One region of the Pseudoflavonifractor intestinihominis genome, then DNA from elsewhere that is predicted to be linked to it. Evidence: predicted binding sites of a transcription regulator. Region 1 holds the regulator's gene; each other region holds the start of a gene.

Region 1 (5,816 bases):
ATGCCGTCCAGGTTGAAGCGGCCCAGGGTCTTGTTGTACTGGGCCATCTCACGCTCGCCCTGGAGCACGTGGACCTCCACGGAGGTCTGGTTGTCGGCGGCGGTGGTGAAGATCTGGCTCTTCTTGGCGGGGATGGTGGTGTTGCGCTCGATGAGCTTGGTCATCACGCCGCCCATGGTCTCGATGCCCAGGGACAGGGGGGTGACATCCAGCAGCAACAGGCCCTTCACGTCGCCCACCAGCACGCCGCCCTGGATGGCGGCGCCCATGGCCACGCACTCATCGGGGTTGATGCCCTTGAAGCCCTCCTTGCCGGTGAGCTTCTTGACCATGTCCTGCACGGCGGGGATACGGGTGGAGCCGCCCACCAGCAGGACCTTGGACAGGTCGGAGGAGGACAGGCCGGCGTCGCTCATAGCCTGACGGACAGGACCGGCGGTCCGCTCCACCAGGTCGGCGGTCAGCTGATCGAACTTGGCCCGGGTCAGGGTCAGGTCCAGGTGCTTGGGGCCGGTGGCGTCGGCGGTGATATAGGGCAGGTTGATGGCGGTGGAGGTGACGCCGGACAGCTCGATCTTGGCCTTCTCGGCGGCCTCCTTCAGGCGCTGCATGGCCACCTTATCGCCGGACAGGTCGATGCCGGACTCCTTCTTGAACTCGTCCACCATCCAGTTCATGATGTGCTGATCGAAGTCATCGCCGCCAAGGTGGGTGTCGCCGGAGGTAGCCAGAACCTCGATGACGCCGTCGCCGATCTCCAGGATGGACACATCGAAGGTGCCGCCGCCCAGATCGTAGACCATGATCTTCTGGTCCTGCTTCTCCTTATCGATGCCGTAGGCCACGGAAGCGGCGGTAGGCTCGTTGATGATACGCTTCACGTCCAGACCGGCGATGCGGCCGGCGTCCTTGGTGGCCTGACGCTGGGAGTCGGAGAAGTAAGCGGGGACGGTGATGACCGCCTCGGTGACGGTCTCGCCCAGATAGGCCTCGGCGTCCGCCTTCAGCTTCTGAAGGATCATGGCGCTGATCTCCTGGGGGGTGTACTTCTTGCCGTCAATGTCCACCTTGTAGTCGGTGCCCATGTGGCGCTTGATGGACATCACGGTGCGGTCGGGGTTGGTGATGGCCTGGCGCTTAGCCACCTGGCCCACCATACGCTCGCCGTCCTTGGAGAAGGCGACGACAGAGGGGGTGGTGCGGTTTCCTTCCGCGTTGGGGATGACGACGGCCTCGCCGCCCTCCATGACGGAGACGCAGCTGTTGGTTGTACCAAGGTCGATACCAATAATCTTAGACATAGTGTTTTTCCTCCAATATATCGAAATTGTTTTTTAACGAGTGGAATGGGTGGTGTCACGCTTCGCCTGTTCGCGACACCCGGCTTCCCTGCGGCTCAGGCTTGAAACAGGCCCGCTGTGCGGCCCTTCGGTTTCGCGCCCTCGCTCCGGTCCATCCGGGCTGCTCACGACGGCTCAGCGCTTCTCTTTAATTCGCCACTTTTACCATAGCGAACCGGACCACCTTGTCGCCGGACTTGAAGCCGGCCTGGAACACATCCACAATGGTGTTTTCGCCCACGGAGTCATCCTCCACGTGCATCACCGCGTTGTGGAGATTGGGGTCAAAGGGCTGACCCAGGGCGGGGATCTCCTCCACGCCCAGCTTCTTGAGGATGTCGCGCAGCTGGGTCATGGTCATCTCCACGCCCTTTTTGAAGGCCTCGTCGGCGGTGTCCTGCTTGAGGGCCCGCTCCAGATTGTCGTACACCGGGAGGAAGGCCAGCACGGTCTCCGACTTGGCGTCGTTCCATGCCGATTCCTTTTCCTTCTGGCTGCGGCGGCGGTAGTTGTCGTACTCGGCGGCCAGGCGGAGGAACTGGTCCTCCTTCTCCTTCAGGGCGGCCATAGCCTTTTCGGCGGACTCCAGAGCGGCGGTCAGCTGGGCGCTGTCGGGGGCGTCAGCCGTTCCGGCCTGGGACACGGCCTCCTCCTGGGGGGCCTGGGGGGTCTCCTGCTGGGAGACGGGCTCCTTTTCCTTATCCTTTTTACTCATAGCTTATGTGCTCACTCCTATTTCTTGCCGTCATGGTTCTCTTCCACGGGGGGAAGCTCGCTCTGTCCGAACAGCTTGGAAAGGCCCTGGGCCAGATAGGACAGGCGGGCGGTGATTTTGGCGTAATCCATACGGGTGGGACCCACCACGCCGATGACGCCCCGCATCCCTTCGCCGATGTCATAGCTGGCCACCACCACGCTGGTGTCCTTCAGGGCGTCGGCTACGTTTTCCGGGCCGATGAGGATGCTCATGGGGTTGTCCTTGGGGACGGGGAAGCGGCTGGGGTCGTTGTCCTCGGAGAGGTAGCTCATCAGAGTCTGGGCCTTCTCCAGGCTGCGGTATTCGGGGTGCTCGAGGAGATGGGCGATGCCCGCCGTGTGCACCTTCCGGTGCTCCAGCTCCTCCAGGACCTCGATGGCAAAGGAGACCACCAGGCTGATCAGCCCGTAGGAGTCGCCGGCGGCGTGCTGGGCCACCCGCATCAGCTCGGGGGTGATCTCCTCCAGGGTGAGTCCGGTAAAGGTGGTGTTGAGCAGGGTGTTGAGCAGCTGGAGCTGGGGCTCGCTCAGATCAGTAGGCAGCCGCACCAGCCGGTTGCGGACCACGTTGGTGTCCGTCATCACCACGATGATAAAGGCGCTGCGCTCCACCATCAGCAGGTCGAACCGCTTGATGGTCACCCGCTCCATGCCCGAGGAGAGGGCGAAGGCGGGGTACTGGGTCAGCTGGGAGACGATCCGTCCCGCCTGGTCGATGACCCGGTCCAGCTCCTGCATCTTCATCCGCAGGGCCTGGTTGATCCGCTGGGTCTCCTGGACGGAGAGGCGGTAGTCGTCCATCAGCTCGTTGACGTAGAGCCGGTAGCCCTTGGGGGAGGGGATGCGCCCGGAGGAGGTGTGGGGCTGCTCCAGGTAGCCCATGGCCTCCAGGTCGGCCATCTCGTTGCGGACGGTGGCGGAGGAGACATCCAGTCCGGAGGACTCGGCGATGGTCTTGGAGCCCACCGGCTCCGCCGATTCGATATAGTTATCAATGATAGCCCGCAGAATGCGTTTCTTTCGGTCTGTCAGATCCATCGTGCTGCCTCCCTTCTTGTTTTAGCACTCATACTTCCTGAGTGCTAACGTAAATGTACCACCATCCCCCGATATTGTCAATAGGTTGGTTGTAAATGATTTGTGAACAGAAAAAATTTGGGAACAGGGAAAGCAGATGGGAGGAAAGATTGCTAAGAACCGGCGGAGAAGGGAAAAAGACCGCCGCAGCAGAGGCGGAAGTTCCGTCCCTGCCGCGGCGGCAGATGGGGCGATTCAGAATTCCAGGGTCAGGCCGGTCCGGAGATAGGTCAGTTTTTCCCCCAGCTCCTCCTGGAGCAGGGCAAAGGCGGGGCCGCCGGTGCAGTGGCCGGTGTACACCTGTGCCACACCCAGCTCGTCGGTGAGCCAGTGGGCCAGGTTGCGGACAATGCCGGGGGCCACCCCCAGGGTGGCGGTGCCGCCGCTGCCCATCAGGTGGAACCCGCCCAGAATGGCGTACACCCGCTCTCCGGGGAAGCGGGACAGGATATCCTTTACAATATACCCGGCCCCGGCGTGACAGCAGGAGTTCATGACCACCAGGCCCTTGGCCGTCTCGGCCACCAGGGACTGCTCGTGCTCCACCGCGTCGGGGATGAGGTGGAGTCCGGGCAGCAGGTCCCGGGGTCCGTCGGCCAGGTCGAAGCGGTGCCGGAACTGTTCGATGAGGGCGGGGCTCACCCCGTCGTAGCTGCCGTCCTTCTCCCGGTACCGGGGCAGCAGGGCGGCGGGCCGGGCGTACACCGGTGCGGTGGCGTTGCAGGCGAAAAAGGCGGCCAGGCCGTCGGCGTGGTCCCAGTGGCCGTGGGAGAGGGCGGCCTTTTCCACGGCGGACAGGTCCACGCCAAGGGCGGCGGCGTTCTCCGTGAACCGGCCGGAGGAGCCCGCGTCCAGCAGGACGCTGTGGCCCTCATAGGACAGGTGGAGGGACAGGCCGTGCTCGTGGAGCAGGCAGTCGGGGGAGGTGTTTTCCATCAGGACGGTGACCTTCATGGGGAGCTCCTTTCCGCCGGGCGGCCCGGCACGAGAATCATTCCGGCGATTTCCGGTAGCTGACCTGGGTCACGTCGTGGATCCAGGCCCCCGAGCGGAACCGCCAAAGGCCGATGAAGAATTTCAGCACGTTTTCCAGGGAGATGCCCAGATAGACCCAGAAGATGTCCAGCTTGAGCACCAGCCCGAAGAGTGCGGACAGGGGCAGGGCGAAGCACCAGAGAGGGAGCAGGTCGTTGAGGGTGGCGGCCCGCACGTCGCCGCCGCCCCGGAGCACGCCCACGATGTTGGTGGTGTTGAAGGAGCGGACGGACAGGAAGGCGAAGGTGACCAGCAGCATCATGGTGGCGATGCTCTGGGCCTCTCTGGACAGGCCGAAGTTGGGGTACACCACCGGGCTGATGAAGAACAGGGTGCCCAGGATGCCCAGCACGCTCACCACCAGCCCGGAGAGAAAGGCCAGGGTGTTCAGGGTGCGGCCGGTGTCGTAGACCGTGTCCATCCGGCCGGCGCCGATTTCGCGGCCGATGATGATGGCCGCCGTGCCCGCGGTGGCAAAGACGATGACCGTGCACACCTTTTCAATGTTGCCCGAGATGGCGTAGGCCGCCAGAATCTCGGTGGAGCCCTCCATATAGCCCATGATGGTGGGGTAGAGGGCGGTGCCCAGGCCCCAGAGGGTCTCGTTGAGCACCACCGGGGTGGAGTACCGAATGTACCGGGCCAGCAGCTCCCGGCCGGGGCGGAACACCAGGGCGGGTTTGAAGGGGAAGCGGCGGCTGCGGGCGGCGTAGGTCACCATGACGGCAAATTCCAGCATCCGGGCCAGCAGGGTGCCCACGGCGGCGCCCACCACGCCCAGCCGGGGCGCGCCCAGGTTGCCGAAGATGAACACCCAGTTGAGAAAGGTGTTGGACACCATGGACACGCCCAGCACGCACAGGCCCAGCTTGGGGTTTTCCATGGACCGGTGGGCCCCCAGGTAGACCTGGGTGATGGAGTTGAACACGTAGGAGAAGCCCACCACCCGGCCGTACCCCGCCGCCAGCTCCACCACCTCCCGGTTGTTGGAGAACAGGCCCAGGAATTCCACCGGGAAGCAGTACATCACCAGGGCGAAGAGCAGGGTGATGCTGCCGGCTGCGTAGAAGCCGATGCCGATGACCCGGTTGATGGAGTCGGTGTCCCCCTTGCCCCAGAACTGGCTGATGAGCACGGAGGCCCCGCTCTGGAGGCCGAAAATGAGCAGCAGGATGACGAAGATGGGGATGTTGGCCAGGGTCACCGCCGCCATGGGGGCGTCTCCGGGCAGGGAGCCCACCATAAAGGTGTCCACCAGTGCCAGGGACTCAGTGATAAGATTCTGAAAGACAATGGGCAGGGCCAGCCGGACCACGTCACGGTAGAAGGCCCCGCCCCGGTTCATGTAGGAGAGCATAGCCACCTCTCTTTATCCCGTCTCAGGACAGGGTGGTAAACAGGGTGTCCCGGGCCTTGACCAGGGCCTCCCGCAGGCCGTCCACGTCCTCCCTGGTGCTGTCCGGGGAGAAGGACACCCGGAAAGCCCCGTCCATCTCGTTCTTGGGCAGGCCCATGGCGGCGAACACATGGCTGGGCTTGCCCCGGTGGCAGGCCGACCCGGCGGACACGCACACACCCATGTCCCCCAGCACCCGCACCAGCACCTCA
Region 2 (5,816 bases), on a different contig from region 1:
CGGCTCTGAGATGTCCACCCCCTTCAGCGGCAACCGGAGCTATCAGGACTCCACCGCTACCACCAACGTGAACGGCTCTGCCGCCGCTCTGGAGGCCATCCTGCTCACCGACGACGCCGGCGGCGGGTACACCTACTACAAGCTGCGTGACCTGGGCCAGGCGCTGGGTTTCAACGTGAGCTGGAGCGCTGAGCTGGGCGTCTACATCGAGACAGACAAGCCCTACGAGGGGTAATCACAGCATAGAAAACGCCGCCCCGGCGCCATCGGCGCCGGGGCGGCATTCTGTTTTCCGATTTACTTCATCAGGCTGCACACCAGTTCGGTGTAAGCGGCAGGGTCCTCCAGCGGCAGGCCGGCGATGAGCAGGGCCTGGTCGTAGAGCAGCTCGGCGTACTTCTTGGCCTTCTCCGGGTCGGAGTCCACCGCCTCCCGCAGGGCGGCGAAGGCGCCCGAGTCGGGGTTGAGCTCCAGCACCCGCTGGGCCTTCATGCCCTGGGCACGCTCCGGGTCCATGCGGGAGAAGTACTTCTCCATCTCAATGGTCACCGGGCCGTCGGCGGTGAGGCACACCGCGCCCGACTTCAGGATCTTGGACACCCGGGCCTCCTTGATCTTGTCGCCCAGGGTCTCCTTCACGAAGGTGAGCACGTCCTTGCTCTCCTCCGCCTTCTTCTCGGAGGCGGCCTTCTCCTCGTCGGTCTGGGGCAGGGCGTCCTCGTCGGTCACAGGCTTGAAGGACTTCTCGTCCCAGGCGCCCAGGCCGTTCATGATGAACTCGTCGGGCTCCTCGGTGAGATAGAGGATCTCATAGCCCTTGTCCAGGATCCGCTCGGCCTGAGGCAGGCGGGCGATCTGGTCCACGCTCTCGCCGCAGGCGTAGTAGATATACTGCTGGTCCTCAGGCATCCGCTGGCGGTACTCGGCCAGGGTGGTCAGCTTGCCGTCCTTGGAGGAGTGGAACAGGAGCAGGTCCTTGAGCATGTCCTTGTGGATGCCGTAGTCCTCCAGCACGCCGTACTTGATCTGACGGCCAAAGGCGGCCCAGAAGGTCTCATACTTGGCCCGCTCGTCCTTCTGCAGCTTGAGCAGCTCGGCCTTGATCTTCTTCTCCAGGTTGGTGGCGATGATCTTCAGCACCTGGGTGTGCTGGAGCACCTCACGGGAGATGTTGAGGGAGAAGTCGGCGGAGTCCACCACGCCGCGGACAAAGCGGAAGTGGTCGGGCAGCAGGTCGGCGCACTTGTCCATGATGAGCACGCCGGAGGAGTAGAGCTGAAGGCCCTTCTCGTACTCGCGGGTGTAGAAGTCATAGGGGGCGTGGCCGGGGATGTAGAGCATGGCCTTGTACTCCACCTGGCCCTCGCCGTGGACGTGGATGACGGACATGGGGTCCTCCCAGTCGCCGTAGTGCTCCTTGTAGAAGTTGTTGTACTCCTCAGCGGTCACCTCGTTTTTGGGCCGCTGCCACAGGGGAACCATGGAGTTGAGGGTCTCCCACTGGTCGTAGTCCTCCCACTCGGGCTTGTAGTCCTCGCCGGCGTCGGCGGGGCGCTCCTTCTGGCGGGACTTGTGCATGAGCATCTGGATGGGGTAGTGGATGTAGTCGGAGTACTTCTTCACCAGGTCGTCCAGACGGTACTGCTCCAGGTACTGGCCGTACTTCTCGTCGTCGGTGTCCGCCTTGATGTGGAGCACGATGTCGGTGCCCACACCGGCCTTCTCCGCGGGCTCGATGGTGTACCCCTCGGCGCCTTCGCTCTCCCAGCGCCAGGCCTGATCGGAGCCGTAGGCCTTGCTGGTGACGGTGACCTTGTCGGCCACCATGAAGGCGGAGTAGAAGCCCACGCCGAACTGGCCGATGATGTCTACGTCGGCCTTCTTGTCCTGGTCCATGTCCTGCTTGAACTGGAGGGAGCCGCTGCGGGCGATGGTGCCCAGATTCTCCTCCAGCTCCTCCTTGGTCATGCCGATGCCATTGTCGCTGATGGTCAGGGTGCGGGCGATCTGGTCGGGGGTGAGGACAATCTTGAAGTCGGACCGGTTCAGGCCCACCTTGTCATCGGTGAGAGACTTGTAGGCCAGCTTGTCGATGGCGTCGCTGGCATTGGAGATGATCTCACGGAGGAAAATCTCCTTGTGCGTGTAGATAGAGTTGATCATCAGGTCCAGCAGGCGCTTGGATTCCGCCTGAAACTGTTTCTTTTCCATGATATCTGCCTCCATATATAAAAAGATGCGTATCAACAACATAGCGTTAGCACTCGGAACTTCTGAGTGCTAACGCTATGATAATCCTTCGTACTGTAATTTTCAAGGGGGTTCAAAGAAAATTTACAAATTGCCCCCGAAGAGGACAGATTACATGCTGAGACTGGCGATGAACTGCCGGGCGGTGCGGGGCGTCCTTCCCGGATGGTGCATCTCGAACTTCACCGCCTCGGCCCGGAGGGTGTCCCGGTCCATGGAGACGCCGTACAGGTCGGCCATCCGCTCCACCATGTCCAGGAACTCCGGCTTGCCCACCGCCAGATAGGGGATGCGCAGGCCGAACCGCTCGGACAGGGAGGTCTTCTCCGCGATGGTCTCGGTGCGGTCCACCTCGTCCCCGGCCCGGTCGGAGAAGGTCTGGCGCACCAGGTGGCGGCGGTTGGAGGTGGCGTACACCGCCACGTTGGCGGGACGGCGCTCCAGGCCGCCCTCCAGGATGGTCTTGAGGACGGAGTAGGTCTTGTCGTCCTGGTCAAAGGCCAGGTCGTCGATAAAGAGGATGAACTTGTGCCGCCGGCCCGCCAGGGTGGGGATCAGGTCGTGGAGCTCGCCCAGCTCCTCCTTCCGCACCTCGATGAGCCGCAGGTCCTCAAAGCCGGGCACCGTGAGCAGGGACTTGACGGTCACCGACTTGCCGGTGCCCGGGTCGCCGTAGAGCAGCACGTTGTTGACCAGGTTGCCCTCCATCATGGCCCGGGTGTTGGCGATGACCTTGTCCCGCTGCCGCTCGTAACCGATGAGCTCCGCGCCGTCGGTGCAGTCCGGGTTGTCCACCGGGCGCAGGGCGCCCTCCTCCCACAGGAAGGCCCGGTTGCGGGCAAAGAGGCCCGCGCCGCTGCGGCGGTAGAACTCGGTCAGAGAGGCAAAGTCAAAGGGTACGCCGCCGCTCCAGCGGGGCAGCTTGGCGGGGACCGTGGCCGCATCGGGGGGCAGCAGGGCGCCGATCTTGCTGAGGATCAGCCCGCCGCTCAGGCCGGAGAGCTGGCTGAGCACCTCCACATCCCGCTCCGCTGCGGCGGTCAGCTCCTTGTCCTCGCCGCCCCGCTCCACCAGACGGGGATAGGGGCCGTCCTCATAGCGGAGCTTGTCGTGGAGCCAGCCGCCCAGAGTCTCATACCCCTCCTGCCGCAGGCGGTAGAACACGCCGGAGTACCGCTCCAGGGCCTCGCCGCCCCGGCCGCCGCCAATGGCCTCCAGCAGGGCGGAGACCTCCTTCATCAGGGGCTCGTCCATCATATTCCGATAAGCGGATATCCCCATCAGGGCGTACCGCAGCGCTTCCAATGTCATATCTGGTCCCTCCCGGACGTGTGTTTTTTCCATTTTATGCGCGGCGGCACCGGTTGTCAATGGGCTGTCCGCCGGGGAAGCAGGGGAAAATTGTAAAAAATCCCGGCGAAAGATTGACAAATAATTATCATAAATATATACTCAGGGTGCTTTGATATAGCAGAAAAGCGCGGCGGCCAGGCCGCCGTACAGTGAGGAGCGCTGACATATGGCCAACATCATCATTGCACCGGGAAAGTACATTCAGGGACAGGGGGAGCTGGACCGGATCGGCGCCCATATCCGCCCGCTGGGACAGCGGGCCTTTGTGCTCATAGGCCGGTCGGGCTACGAGCGGATGGGGGAGCGGCTGGAGGCGGGCTTCCGGGCCGGCGGCTGCGAGGTCCATTTCGAGTGTTTTGACGGCGAGTGCTCCAGGACGGAGATCGAGCGCATGAAGGCCGCCATGGCCCGGCTGGAGGCCGACGTGGTGGTGGGCGTGGGGGGCGGCAAGGTTCTGGATACCGCCAAGGCCCTGGCCTATTACGGCGGCAAGCCGGTGGCGGTGGTCCCCACAAGCGCCAGCACCGACGCGCCCTGCTCGTCCCTGTCGGTGCTCTACCACGACGACGGGGTCTTTGACCGGTATTTGCAGCTGCCCTCCAACCCCAATATCGTGCTGGTGGACACCGACGTGGTGAGCAAGGCGCCGGTCCGGCTGCTGGTGTCCGGCATGGGAGACGCCCTGTCCACCTGGTTCGAGGCCAGGGCGGCGGCGGATGCCCGGGCCGTCAGCAACGCGGGGGGACAGGCCACCAACGCGGCCCTGGTGCTGGCCCGGGCCTGCTATGACACCCTGCTTGCCGACGGACTGAAGGCCAAGCTGGCGGTGGAGCGCCGGGTGTGCACCAGGGCGGTGGAGAACATTATTGAGGCCAATATCTACCTGTCCGGGCTGGGGTTTGAGTCGGGCGGCCTGGCCGCCGCCCACGCCATCCACAACGGCCTCACCGTGGCCCCCGAGACCAGGGGCATGTACCATGGCGAGAAGGTGGCCTTCGGCACCCTGGCCCAGCTGGTGCTCCAGAACGCCCCCATGGATCAGATCGAAGAGGTGCTGGGCTTCTGCAACAGCGTGGGCCTGCCTACCACCCTGGCCGGCCTGGGCCTGGCCGACGCCGATATGGAGACGATCCGGGCCGTGGCAGAGGCCGCCTGCGTGCCCGGCGGGTGCATCTACAACATGCCCATGGAGATCACCGCCGACAAGGTGTGCGCCGCCATTCTGACCGCCGACGCTCTGGGCCGCCAGTACAAGTGAGCGAAATGCAGCATACAAATGCCCCCGGCCGTCCGTCAGGACAGCCGGGGGCGTGCTTCTCAGAGGGATGTAGGAGCGGACTCCGGGAAACGGGCCAGGAAGGCCTGGATCTGGGCCCGGTTTTTCAGCACCACGGCCTTTGCGCTGTACTGGGCCATGAGGCTCCGGTACCGGGCCCTCCGTTTTCTGCTGCGCCCGTCCCACACCAACCAGCGGAAAAATTCCAGATCGAACTTTTCACAGCATCCGTCGGCGGCGCTCTCCCGCACCTGGCCGCGAAACTGGCGGTACCGTCCCCAGGCCTGGCGCAGGCAGGTGAGCCGGGGGAGGTCCAGAAAGAGGATGAGGTCGGCCTCCTCCAGCCTGCGCTCCTGAAGGAACCCGGAGTAGTTGCCGTCGATGACCCAGCTGTCCCGGGACATGAATGCCTCCACCATGGCCAGGGCCTCCGCCCGGTCCCGCTCCTGCCAGTTGGCGGTGAACTGCATCTTGTCCAGGTGGAGCAGGGGCAGGTCCAGCCGCTGGGAGAGCACCCTGGACAGGGTGGATTTCCCCGCGCCCGAGTAGCCCATCACCGCGATTTTCACGGCTGTTCGCCTCCCACGTCGGGCAGGGGACGGCGGCGGGGATTCACCGGGCCCCACTCGGGGAGGGGGAGCCGCTGCATAGCCCCCAGCACCCGCTGCTTCAGGCCGGGATACTGCTTGTCCAGTCTGTGGACCAGCTCCTTGATCTCCTGCCGCTTGGTGAAGCCGTCGGCGGGGCAGGGGTTGTGGACCACTGGGTAGCCCTCCTTTGTGGCGATGGTGCGGATGCTGGCCTCGCTTAAATAGAGAAGGGGGCGGATCTGCACGATGTCGGTCCGGTCCAGGTAGGTCACCGGCTGGAAGCAGGAGATGCGGCCCTCGTAGAAGAGGGAGAGAAAGAAGGTCTCCACTGCGTCGTCAAAGTGGTG
Region 3 (5,816 bases), on a different contig from region 1:
GACGGCGGCGAGATGCAGGCCCTGATGGAGGAGGCGGAGCGGGATCTGAAGGCCATCCGGTCGGCCGCCGGCCGCATTACGGACGTCCGGACCCATGAGGACGCCCTGGCCCTCACGGAGACGGGGGATCGCCTCTACTGCTATCTTCGGGAGCATCCGGAGAAGATCCCGTCGGCCAACCGCTTCCTCACCTACTATCTGGACACGGTGGGCCGGATCCTGGGGCAGTATGTGAAGTTCCAGGATGCCGGGCTGGGGACTTCCGAGGTGCGGGAGTTCCAGCGGAAGGTGCGGGCCATTCTGCCCAAGCTGAAGACTGGGTTCGAGGAACAGCTCAGCCAGTTGATGGCCTCGGAGCGGTTTGACGCGGAGGCGGACATGAAGGTCATGGAGAGCCTGCTGAACACGGAGGGATTCCAATGGGAAGCAAATCAAAATGGATCGGTCTGATCATCCTGCTGGTTGTCATCGGGGCGGCGGCGGTCTATCTGCTGCTGGGCGGCGGCCCCCGGCCGGAGCCAACCGTTCTGCGGGGCTATGTGGGGGGAGAGAAGATCGGCCTGCTGGAGGACGAGGCGGTACAGGATGTCCTGGAGCGGGACTACGGGCTCACCCTGGACTATGCCAAGGCGGGCTCCCTGGACATGGTCACGGCGGACCATGAGGGCCGGGATTTTCTCTTTCCCTCCAGCCAGACCGCCCTGGAGTACTACCAGCAGCTCTACGGCGCGCCGGGCAAGAGCCAGATCGTATTCAACACCCCCATCGTCCTCTACACCCACCGTCCCATTCTGGAGGCGTTCCAGAAACGGGGACTGGTGACGGAGCGGGACGGGGTCTACTATATGGATATGGCCGGTCTGGTGGCGGAGATCGAGGCGGGTACCGCCTGGGCGGATCTGGGGCTGCCGGAGCTCTACGGTACGGTGGCGGTGAGCACCACCGACCCTGTGCGCTCCAACTCCGGGAATATGTTCGCGGGGCTGCTGGCCAATGTGCTGTGCGGCGGGGTGGCGGATGCGGACAGTGTGGAGGCCGTGCTGCCCCGCCTGAAGGCCATCTTCGAAAAGCTGGGCTATATGGAGGCGTCCTCCTCTGACCTGTTCGACCAGTTCCTCAAAACCGGCATGGGGGCCAAGCCTGTGATCGCCGGCTATGAGAACCAGCTGCTGGAGTTCGCTGTGGAGAACCCGGAGGACTGGGCGCAGCTGAAGGATGACATCGTGCTGCTCTATCCCACCCCCACCGTCTGGTCCTCCCATGTCTACATCGCCCTGGATGAGGCAGGAGAGGCGGGCATCGACGCCCTGCTGGACGAGGAGGTCCAGCGCCTGGCCTGGGAAAATCACGGCTTCCGCACCGAGGTATCCGGCACGGACGCCGACGAAGACCACTTCGGCGTCCCTCACCTGGCCGCGGAGATCACCCAGGTGGCCGCCATGCCCAGCTACGCCGCCATGGAGAAGATCATCGCCGCTCTGTCGTAAACGTAAATTTTACCGCAGGGCTGGATAAATGCGCTGTGCAAAGGGAGGCATTTTCACAGATGGATGGGCTCATCGTCTATGGCAGCAAATACGGCACGACCCGCCGGTATGCGGAGGAGCTCTCCCGGCTCACCGGCCTGCCCGCCATCCCCTGTGGGGAATTCCACAGGCTGGCTGAGGGGAGTATCCTTGTCTATCTTGGGGCGCTCTATGCCGGCGGGGTGCTGGGGCTCAAGCAGGCAATGAAAGGACTTTCCCTCGGGGATGGCCAGCGGCTGATCGTGGCCACTGTGGGTCTGGCCGACCCTGCGGAGCCGCAGAACCGGGCGCATATTCGCGCGGCACTTCAAAAGCAGCTGCCGCCGGAGCTTTCGGAGCGGGCCGTTCTCTTCCACCTCCGGGGCGGTATTGACTATGCCGTTCTGTCCCCACGCCACCGGGCCATGATGGCCGCAATGTGCTTCTCCCTGCGCAGGAAGCCGGCGCGGCAGAGGTCCGCTGAGGACCAGGCGCTGCTGGAGACTTACGGAAAACAGGTGGACTTCACGGATCTCTCTGCGCTGGCTCCCATCGTCAGAGAGATCCTGCGCGGATAAGATATGTTGGGAAAGAAGTGCCTTCAACCAGAGCGGCCGATGGGCATCTGATCGCGTACAGGGGTCAGTGATCCAAACCCGTTAGCAGCTATCCCCAAAATGGCATTGAGTGATTTTCAGATACTTACAGTCTGAAGAATTTACGACCAGAGTTCTTGTGGTCACGACTGAAAAGTGGATACATAAACATGATCAGCCCGCCGGCTCCGAAAGGAACCGGCGGGCTGATATTCTGCCTATCAAACGCTGAATTGGTGTAGATTTGGTGTAAATCGGGGACACCAGCCACAGAAGATCCAGCGGTATCAAGGGTCAGCGGCTATTTTTTAGTACATGCCGCCCATGTCGGGAGCAGCGGGAGCAGCGGGAGCGGCGGGCTGGGGCTTGTCGGCCACCAGGGACTCGGTGGTCAGCAGGGTGGCGGCGATGGAGGACGCGTTCTCCAGAGCGGAGCGGGTCACCTTGGTGGGGTCCACGATACCGGCGGAGATCATGTCCACATAGGTCTCGTTGTAGGCGTCGAAGCCGTAGCCCACCTTGTCGGCCTTCTTCACGTTCTCCAGCACCACGGAGCCGTCGATGCCGGCGTTGGTGGCGATCTGGCGCATGGGCTCGGTCAGGGCCTTGGCAATGATGCGCACGCCGGTCTTCTCGTCACCCTCGGTCTCGGCGAGCAGCTTCTCCACGGCGGGCACGGCGTTGACATAGGCGGTGCCGCCGCCGGCCACGATGCCCTCTTCCACAGCGGCGCGGGTGGCGTTCAGGGCGTCCTCGATGCGGAGCTTCTTCTCCTTCATCTCCACCTCGGTGGCAGCGCCCACACGGATGATGGCCACGCCGCCGGCCATCTTGGCCAGACGCTCCTGGAGCTTCTCACGGTCATAGTCGGAAGTGGTGGTCTCGATCTGAGCGCGGATCTGGCCGACGCGGGCCTTGATGGCCTCGCTGTCGCCGGCGCCGTCCACGATGATGGTGTTCTCCTTGGAGACCTTCACCTGACGGGCACGGCCCAGCATATCCATGGTGGCCTCCTTCAGCTCCAGACCCACCTCGGAGGAGATGACGGTGCCGCCGGTCAGGGTGGCGATATCCTGGAGCATCTCCTTGCGGCGATCGCCGAAGCCGGGGGCCTTGACGCACACCACGTTCAGGGTGCCGCGCAGCTTGTTGACGATGAGGGTGGACAGGGCCTCGCCCTCCACGTCCTCAGCGATGACCAGCAGCTTCTTGCCGGACTGGACGACCTGCTCCAGAATGGGCAGCAGCTCCTGGATGTTGGAGATCTTCTTATCGGTGATGAGGATGAGGGCGTCGTCCAGGACAGCCTCCATCTTCTCGGTGTCGGTGACCATATAGGGGGTGATGTAGCCCCGGTCGAACTGCATGCCCTCGACCACTTCGCTGTAGGTCTCGGCGGTCTTGGACTCCTCCACGGTGATGACGCCGTCGTTGGAGACCTTCTCCATGGCCTCGGCGATCAGCTTGCCGATGGTCTCGTCGCCGGAGGAGACAGCGCCCACGCGGGCGATGTCGGCGGTGCCGTTGACCTTCTGGCTGTTGGCCTTGATGGCGTCAATGGCGGCGGTGGTGGCCTTGGCAATGCCCTTCTTCATGACCATGGGGTTGGCGCCGGCGGCCAGGTTCTTCAGACCCTCGCGGATGATGGCCTGAGCCAGCAGGGTGGCGGTGGTGGTGCCGTCGCCGGCCACGTCGTTGGTCTTGGTGGAGACCTCCTTCACCAGCTGGGCGCCCATGTTCTCAAAGGGGTCCTCCAGCTCGATCTCCTTGGCGATGGTCACGCCGTCGTTGGTGATCAGGGGAGCGCCGAACTTCTTGTCCAGCACCACGTTGCGGCCCTTGGGGCCCATGGTGATCTTCACGGTGTTGGCCAGCTGGTTCACGCCCCGCTCCAGAGCGTGACGGGCCTCTTCGCCGTAGCAGATAATCTTAGCCATAATGAAAAACCTCCAATTTGTGAGATAAGTTCAGGGTGAAATGCGTCCCATCACGGGGCTTGGCAGCCGGGACGCCGGAGTGACGCTTCACACGCCTCGCGGCGGCGCAGCGCTTCTTGTTACTCGACGGTGGCCAGGATGTCGCCCTGACGGACGATGGTGTACTCCTCGCCCTCAACCTTGACCTGGGTGCCGGAGTACTTGCTGGTGATGACCTTGTCGCCCACCTTCACGGTCATGACGACTTCCTTGCCGTCCACCATGCCGCCGGGGCCGACGGCGATGACCTCGGCCACTTCGGGCTTCTCCTTGGCGGAGCCGGTGAGGATGATGCCGCTCTTGGTGGTCTCCTCGGCCTCCACCATCTTGATGATCACGCGATCAGCCAGGGGTTTGAGATTCATAGCTGGTTCCTCCTTGCATATATGAAGCATATATTTGTAAACTATCTCATGTCTTAGCACTCATTTTACCGGAGTGCTAACGCATCTATAATAATAGCTTTGGAACGCAAAATGTGCAAGTAAAAAAACGCTGGATTTTCACCCGAATTTCAGGTAAAATCCAGCGTTTTTAAAAATAGCTCACTCAAAATACTGAAAGCTCCGTTTTTCTCACTCTAACGGGATGCTGCAGAAAATGAGTGCTCGCAATTGTTAGCAGTCTGTAAACTTTCACGCCAAAATACGTCGGAGGGGTAAAAAAAGTTGATTTTCTTCCCGGACAGCCGGACCGTAAAGCTGCGGGAGCGCATGACCTCGCCGTCCACCACGGCCACCAGCTCCTCCGGGGAGGTGAAGGAGATCTCCTGACAGTGGAAGTCCCGGATGACCTGGGGACATTGGCGGTAGAGGCCCTTGGCGTACTTGCCCACCAGGCGGAAGAAGGTGAAGCGGCTCACCTTGGGCACCACCAGCATGTCCAGCACGCCGTCATCGGGCTGGGCGTCTCCCACGGGCATGAAGCCGCCGCCGTAGTACCGGCCGTTGCAGATGCAGATGATGGTGCTCAGGCCGTCCAGGGTCTGGCCGTCCACGCGGATCTGGGTGGGGCGGGTCAGGCCCTTGAACACATTGACCACCAGGGACAGGATGTAGGCCCCCACGCCGGACACCAGGGGCAGCGCCTTGTATTTATACACGTCGGCGGCCACCCGGGCGTCCACGCCGGCGCAGATGACCCCCAGACCCAGCTTGCCGTTGCAGTCCATCAGATCCAGGGCGGCCTGGGGCCCCTCCGCCAGGGCGGCCAGGTCGGAGAAACGGGCCCGGTAGTCCTTCCCAAAGATCTTCAGAAAATCGTTGCCTGTGCCCTTGGGCACGTTGGTGACGGCGGCGTTGTCATATCCGGCGGCGCCGTTGACCACCTCGTTGAGGGTGCCGTCTCCGCCGCAGGCATAGATGCGCACCGGCGCTCCCGTCTGGGCGGCGGCCCGGGCCAGGGTCTCCCCGGTGCCTGCGCCGCTGGTAAAGGCGATCTCGTAGTCCAGCCCCTTGCCGCCGAGAATCTCTCTGATCTGGGCGGTGAGGGCGTCGGTGCTGCCGTGTTTTCCGGCAGCGGGGTTGATGATGAACAGGTGCTTCAAAGCACGCTCAGCTCCTTATGAAAAAGTAGAGGAGACAAGCTGGACCCCGGCGGCACGGTAGTAGGCGGGGGAGTCGTTGGCGGGCCAGAGGAGGATGCGCTGCTCCGGCCGGGCGATGCGGGCCACCATGGCGGCCACCTCGCTGCGGGTGATGACAGCCTCAGGCCGGAAGGTCAGTTGCTTGTCGCTGCCG
Region 4 (5,816 bases), on a different contig from region 1:
ATGGTGTGCCTGTACCCAATGGGGGACTCCTCGGGGGAGATGACAAGGAGCGTCTCCTCCTCCAGCCCCTTCAGGACGTCCATACAGGCCGACGCTTTGGGATTGAAGCGGTTGATGGCGATGACGCTGTTTCCCGAGGGCATGGTGAGGCAGGTGATGTCCTTCATTTCCGAGACGTCGAACGTGAGCGTGATGATGATGTCGTACAGGCCGTTCTGCAGCCCGTTGCGGAGGCTACGGAAGCTGCTCTTCTCGATTCTGAACCGGACGGAGGGGTACTGGCTTTGAATGACGGCCAGGGCGTTGTTCAGAAGCTGTCCCTCCAGTATGCCGATGGAGATGCTGTCGAGCTGCTGCGCTCTGGCTTTTGCGCCCTCGCAGGCGGCGGCGACCAGGTCCGGTACGTTTTTTACGGCCTCATAAAAATATTTTCCCGCGTCCGTCAGCTTGACTCCCCGCCCCTGGTGGACAAAGAGCTTGCACCCCACTTCCTCCTCCAGCTTGGCGATCTGCCAGCTCAGATTGGGCTGGGAGATAAACAGGTGCTGGGCCGCCCGGGAGAAGTGCTCATAAGAAGCTGTGCAGATGAAATATTGGAGCATTTCAATTGTCATCACACATCACCTCTGAATATTCATTGCATATCACGCCGTTCCACAGGGCGGACGGGGCCGCAGGAGGCGCGTCCGGACCGGAGCCCCCTGGTCTGCGCCCCTTCGGCGCGAAGCCCGGAGCGGACGGGCCCACTTATGGGGAACCATGCAGATCCGGTATGAGTCGGTCTGTATTCTGCAACAATGAGGCCCCTGCATTTTACAGGCGCGCTCCACGCCCGGTGGATTTTATAAAAATTATATCAGGGAAGGGGGCGGATTGCAAACAGCGAAAGGCCGGGGCTGCGGGGGACTGGAGGGGGAACGGACGGCCCGGTCAACGCCGCCATATCGAGGGAGAGCTTTTAACGCTGTGCGGAATTATCGGAGCCTATACCCTCCTTGGGCCCGGCGGGAGAAATCGCATATTTTATGAACAAACATGATATCCTTTGTAAACGTTAGCAGTCTCCTATTGACAGCGCTAAACCGTGGTGCTATAACATAGTTGTTCCAAGAGAGGAGCCCAAAAGGTTCCTCCCCGCAGGGCAAAGAATAAGTGATACGAATGGAGGAATGACTTATGTTGCCCAGCATTTTTGGTGAGAACCTGTTTGATGATTTCTTTGATGATGACTTCGGTATGTTCCCCGTGTGGAACGGCCGCAGCCCTCTGTATGGCAAGCACGCCAAGAACCTGATGAAGACCGATGTGCGGGAGACCGAGAACACCTACGAGGTGGACATCGACCTGCCCGGCTTCAAGAAGGATGAGATCAACGTGGACCTGAAGGATGGCTACCTGACCGTCAGCGCCGCCAAGGGCCTGGATAAGGACGAGAGCGACAAGAAGGGCAAGTACATCCGTCAGGAGCGCTACGCCGGCGCATGCAGCCGGAGCTTCTACGTGGGCGATGTGAAGCCCGAGGATGTGTCCGCCAAGTATGAGGACGGCATCCTGAAGCTGTCCATGCCCAAGCAGGGCAAGCAGGAGCTGCCCAAGAGCTCCACGATTGCCATCGGGTAATCCGGTAAAAAGAGAACAGGGGCGCTGCCGCGCAAGCGGCGGCGCCCCTGTTTTGTGTCTCGGGGGAAGGGCTCAGAGGGAGAGCCCGGAAATATACCAGACGTCCTCCTTGAGGACCATACGGATGGTCACGGGCTGGGCCTCGCTGCCGTCCCAGCTGAAGTCGGCGTCCACCGTGCAGCTGTCCTTTGCGCTGTTGAAGTCGTAGGAGCGGGGGGTGATACGGATGGACTGGAGCAGTTCCTCGGTCCGCTGCCCCGCGTCGCCGAACAGGCCCAGCGCGGCCACCAGCCGGTCCAGGGTGTCGCTGGTGTCCTCGATCCCCAGCAGCTCCATGGCGCTGAGGATGGGGCCCGAGACGGTGGGGTCCACACAGGCCAGCATCTCCTCCATATCCAGGTTCTGACAGGCGGCCTCAAACCGGGAGAGGGTGTTCTTCACGCCCGACGAGGCGCAGCCGCTCAGCAGGCAGAGGGTCAGGACGGCGGCCGCGGCCAGAGCGGCCAGACGGATCATTTTCTGTCTCATAGGACGGTTTTCCTCCTGTTGTGGTGGGTTCCCGGGCGGTTTTTGGGCGGACGCGGGGGTTAGAGCGGCCGGTGCTTGTCCAGGAAGGGCGTCTCTCCCTTCAGCTGGATCTCCGTGGAGAGGGGATACCGCTCCACGTACTGCCGGAAGCCGCTGCCGTAGGCATCATCCCGCATGAGGGTGTTCAGCTCCTCCCGTCTGGCGGCCTCGGGCTCCCCGATCAGATAGATGTACTGGATCTCGCCCCATTTGGCCATACCCTCGTAGATCTCCAGCTGCCGGTCCTTTCCGTAGAGACGGAGGATCTCCTTCTGGTCCCAGTTCAGGTACTGCCAGATGTGGATGAGCTCGTGGGCGATGGTCATGGTGGACTGCATCCGGGGCGCGCCGTTTTCCACCAGGATGGAGTAGCCGTCCTTGCTCCGGATGGCCACGCCCAACACCCGGCCGTCAAAATCGCCGGTGGGCACAAAGCGCTTGCCCAGCCGCCGGTGGAGCTTTTTGGCGTTGACCATCTCCACACGGACTGGCGCGGAGATGGTTACGCCGAAGAACACGTTCAGGTTCTCCACAACGGTGCGGTAGATCTCCCGGAACTCCTCTTCGGTCTTTACCGCGGTTTTGCTGCACGGCATGCACCGCTCCCGGCCGTCGGCCAGGACCTCGTACTCCGTGCCCGTCAGAATGGCGCCGCAGAAGTCGCAGCGCCGGGCGCCGGCCAGGTCGGTCATTCTGCCGGACTTGATCTGTTCGGCGGTATCCCGGCCGTCCCGGGCCTGCTTGAGGCCGCTGCCGCCAAAGCCCAGCGCCCGGAGAAAGTCCAGCGTGCCGTCCACATCCAGCTGCTCAGGCACCTGAGTGCCGCCGTAGAGCAGATAGTAGCGCAGGTGATAGGGCTTGCGCTCCAGGCGAGAGCCGCTCTCCGCCCTGGCCTGGTCGGGCTCGAAGGAGAAGGATGCGGACGAGCTGAGGTGGGCCACAGGCTCCTCTTCCTCCCGCCGGGAATCGGGCGCTTCGGCCTGCTCCTGAGGCTGCTCCGCCGTCGGCACAGGGGCGGCCTCAGGTTCCTGCTGGGGCGCCGGCTCAGGCGCGGCCACAGGGGCCTGCTCCGGGACCTCCCCGGAGTCCGGCCCGGGCTCCTCCTGCTCCTTGGGCTTGCGGCGGAACAGCCGGGTGAAGAAGCCGGCGATCTTGTCCCTGAGCCGCTTCCAGAAGGAGGCGGGTTTCTCCGCCTGGGGCTGGGGCTCCGGCGGGGCGGGCTGGGGCTGAGGCTGGGGCGGCGGGTTGAGACTGGCCTCCAGAGCGGCGGTATGCCAGTCCAGATAGTCGCAGATGATGGAGAAGATCCTGTCCAGGTTCCGCTGCACCGCCACCAGGAGGCCCAGATCCAACTGGCTGTCCTCGATGATATAAATGGAGCGGCTGCCCTGGGGCGGTTTGCCCTCCACGTGGAGGCTGTAGGTCACGGGGGCCTGGGCCTGGCCGGGGACCACGGCGGCGATATAGGGCTGGTTCTCCGCGAAGAGCGTGCGGAAAACCTCGTTGAACAGGAGGGCCACTGTACCGCAGACCTTGTCGGTGAGCAGGTCATCCCGGTCGGGCAGGTCGATGCGCAGCAGCTGTTTGGCGTGGTAGCGCCGCTGGGGCACGCCGTTGACGGAGACCGTGCTGCCCGAGGCGAAGCGGCTGTATCCGCTCAATTTCCAGTATCCGGGGGTCTCCACGGAGATGTCGGCGTACTGCTTGGTGATGTGGAGGCCTGCAATGTCCATCCGGTCGCCCATGGTCTGGGAGTCGGTCAGGTTGGAGATGCGGTAGGTGCGGAGCTGGCGGTAGGCGGGGCGGCCGGAGATGTGGTCGGCGGCGCGGCGGACCAGGACCTGGCCGCTGCTGGTGACCCGGAGCATCTCGTAATACTTGCCGCCAAAGGTAAAGAACTGGCCGGGCAGGTACTTCTGGAACACATGCCCCCGCAGTTCCGTGCCCAGATACTGCCGGGCGCCCCGCTCATCCTCGGCGATGTAGCCCGCGTTCTGCAGGTCGCCCAGGAGCAGGGAGATAAAAGCCGGGTCGGTGATGGAGTAAAAGGTCTCCATCCGGCCGGTGTCCATGGAGAACTTCTTTCGGGCGCACAGGACCTCCGGACCGAATACTGCCTCGCCCGTTCCCCGGGGGAAGACCAGCGTGAGCCGGCCCTCCCTGCCGGGCCGGAGACTGCCCCCGCCCCGGCAGCACCGGCAGATGCCGTCCCACAGGCTGTCGGGCAGGACCTCGTGTTCCAGGTCGGCCAGCATCAGCTCCCGGCGGATCTCGGACGTGCTGACCATACCGGCGCTCATCCGCAGGCACAGCCGGAGGATCACGTTCCGGGGGGTGGGGGCGTAGTCGGCCACGATGCAGGGGATGGCCTTGGGGTCGGCGCTGAAGATGCCGTCGTTGTCCTCCATATAGTCCCGGAGCAGGTACTCGGGGGAGAGGATGTTGACAAAGCCCTGATTCTCCGAGCGGGTGGAGAAGACCCGCTTCATCTCAAACATGTTGCAGGACTCGTCCTCCACGGTGAGGAACTGGTTGGGCAGCCGCCGGGCGTTCCACAGGTTGGGGGAGACCTGGAAGCAGGCGTCCATGGTGTCCTGGGTGGTGGGCAGGTCGGCGTAGTGGAGCAGGTCGTAGTAGTACTGCTTGGCGATCCAGTGCATATCCACCACAGGGAATGCCTCGCCGCCATACCACTGGGTCTGGGAGACCTGATTTTTCAGCGCGGTAAAGGAGAGCTCGGTGCCCAGGCCCAGATAGCGGGAGAGGTTGGGCAGCAGGCGGTGCTGGAGGTGGTCGCCGTCGGCCTCCCAGCACATGTAGGAGGAGACGCCCCGGTGGTGTTCCGTGGCGGAGACCTCCGTGAGGCTGGTCAGCAGCAGGTGGGACAGGGTGTCCAGCAGGCCGTCGCAGTTCTTGTCCATGGAGCAGAAGGTGGGCCGCCGGCCCTCCTCGCCGCAGCGGCGGACAATGGAGTTGAGGCCGATCTGGGCTGTGGTCACCAGCTTGGAGGGCTCCATGACCACCACAAACTCCACCTGCCGGAAAAAGTCCTCGTTGGCCTCGTGGAGGGCCAGGTCGTGGACGCTGGAGCGGCTGACAATGCCCACGTCCAGCTCCTGGGGGGCGCTGGTGAGGACCCCGATGGTCCACATGCCGGGGATATTGGTCACAGCGGTCAGACCTGCGCCGCACCAGGCGGCCGCGTCCTCCTCCACGTCATGCCGTCCCAGGACGATGAGCACTTTTCTGCGGCGCAGCATGACCCGGTTCATGGGGTAGAAGATGTAGGGGATCAGGTCGTAATAAAAGGGGTTGTTGAACAGGATGCTCCGGCCCTGGAGCAGCTCCAGACCAGAGGCCAGGTAGTTGTGGTCCAGCTGGAAGCCGCTCTTCATCTTCAGGCGCATGAAGCGGCCGTAAGCCTCCACCTTGGTGTCGTCGCTCTCCTCCAGGGCGTGGAGCAGCTCGTCGTGGGTGCGGGCGCCGAACAGACCGTTGTCCACCGTTGTGCGCTCCGCCCCCAGCTTGTCGCCGAACAGGCTGGAGAGCACCTGCCGCAGGGGCACGTAATTGCGGATGCTGCTGGCGTCGTCCTTTTCGCCGGTGAGGCGCTCCCGCACTTCCCTGCG

Evidence for each region. Region 1 encodes HrcA, which represses chaperone genes, less so after heat shock. Its sites were predicted from a motif close to TGTTAGCACTCNNNNNNNNNGAGTGCTAACA; they were not measured.
Region 2: a site for HrcA is predicted at 2,256-2,286, ahead of htpG (molecular chaperone HtpG). Genes of this name have one in related genera too.
Region 3: a site for HrcA is predicted at 4,494-4,524, ahead of WMO64_RS01055 (co-chaperone GroES). Genes of this name have one in related genera too.
Region 4: a site for HrcA is predicted at 1,053-1,083, ahead of WMO64_RS09890 (Hsp20/alpha crystallin family protein). Genes of this name have one in related genera too.

The regions. Positions count from the first base shown of each region.
Region 1 is NZ_JBBMFK010000005.1:28,102-33,917, forward strand. Features, by position in the region: gene dnaK (molecular chaperone DnaK) at 1-1,301, opposite strand, end outside; gene grpE (nucleotide exchange factor GrpE) at 1,489-2,055, opposite strand; gene hrcA (heat-inducible transcriptional repressor HrcA) at 2,073-3,134, opposite strand; gene WMO64_RS04415 (MBL fold metallo-hydrolase) at 3,369-4,127, opposite strand; gene WMO64_RS04420 (MATE family efflux transporter) at 4,165-5,565, opposite strand; gene WMO64_RS04425 (cysteine desulfurase family protein) at 5,588-5,816, opposite strand, start outside.
Region 2 is NZ_JBBMFK010000013.1:37,461-43,276, reverse strand. Features, by position in the region: gene WMO64_RS09230 (stalk domain-containing protein) at 1-235, shown strand, start outside; gene htpG (molecular chaperone HtpG) at 298-2,211, opposite strand; gene WMO64_RS09220 (ATP-binding protein) at 2,362-3,561, opposite strand; gene WMO64_RS09215 (glycerol dehydrogenase) at 3,770-4,861, shown strand; gene WMO64_RS09210 (P-loop NTPase family protein) at 4,921-5,448, opposite strand; gene WMO64_RS09205 (tRNA lysidine(34) synthetase) at 5,445-5,816, opposite strand, start outside.
Region 3 is NZ_JBBMFK010000001.1:217,457-223,272, forward strand. Features, by position in the region: gene WMO64_RS01035 (5-bromo-4-chloroindolyl phosphate hydrolysis family protein) at 1-450, shown strand, start outside; gene WMO64_RS01040 (hypothetical protein) at 420-1,487, shown strand; gene WMO64_RS01045 (flavodoxin domain-containing protein) at 1,547-2,083, shown strand; gene groL (chaperonin GroEL) at 2,410-4,038, opposite strand; gene WMO64_RS01055 (co-chaperone GroES) at 4,158-4,442, opposite strand; gene WMO64_RS01060 (diacylglycerol/lipid kinase family protein) at 4,658-5,623, opposite strand; gene WMO64_RS01065 (S-layer homology domain-containing protein) at 5,639-5,816, opposite strand, start outside.
Region 4 is NZ_JBBMFK010000014.1:76,014-81,829, reverse strand. Features, by position in the region: gene WMO64_RS09895 (LysR family transcriptional regulator) at 1-614, opposite strand, end outside; gene WMO64_RS09890 (Hsp20/alpha crystallin family protein) at 1,177-1,620, shown strand; gene WMO64_RS09885 (hypothetical protein) at 1,693-2,148, opposite strand; gene WMO64_RS09880 (hypothetical protein) at 2,208-5,816, opposite strand, start outside.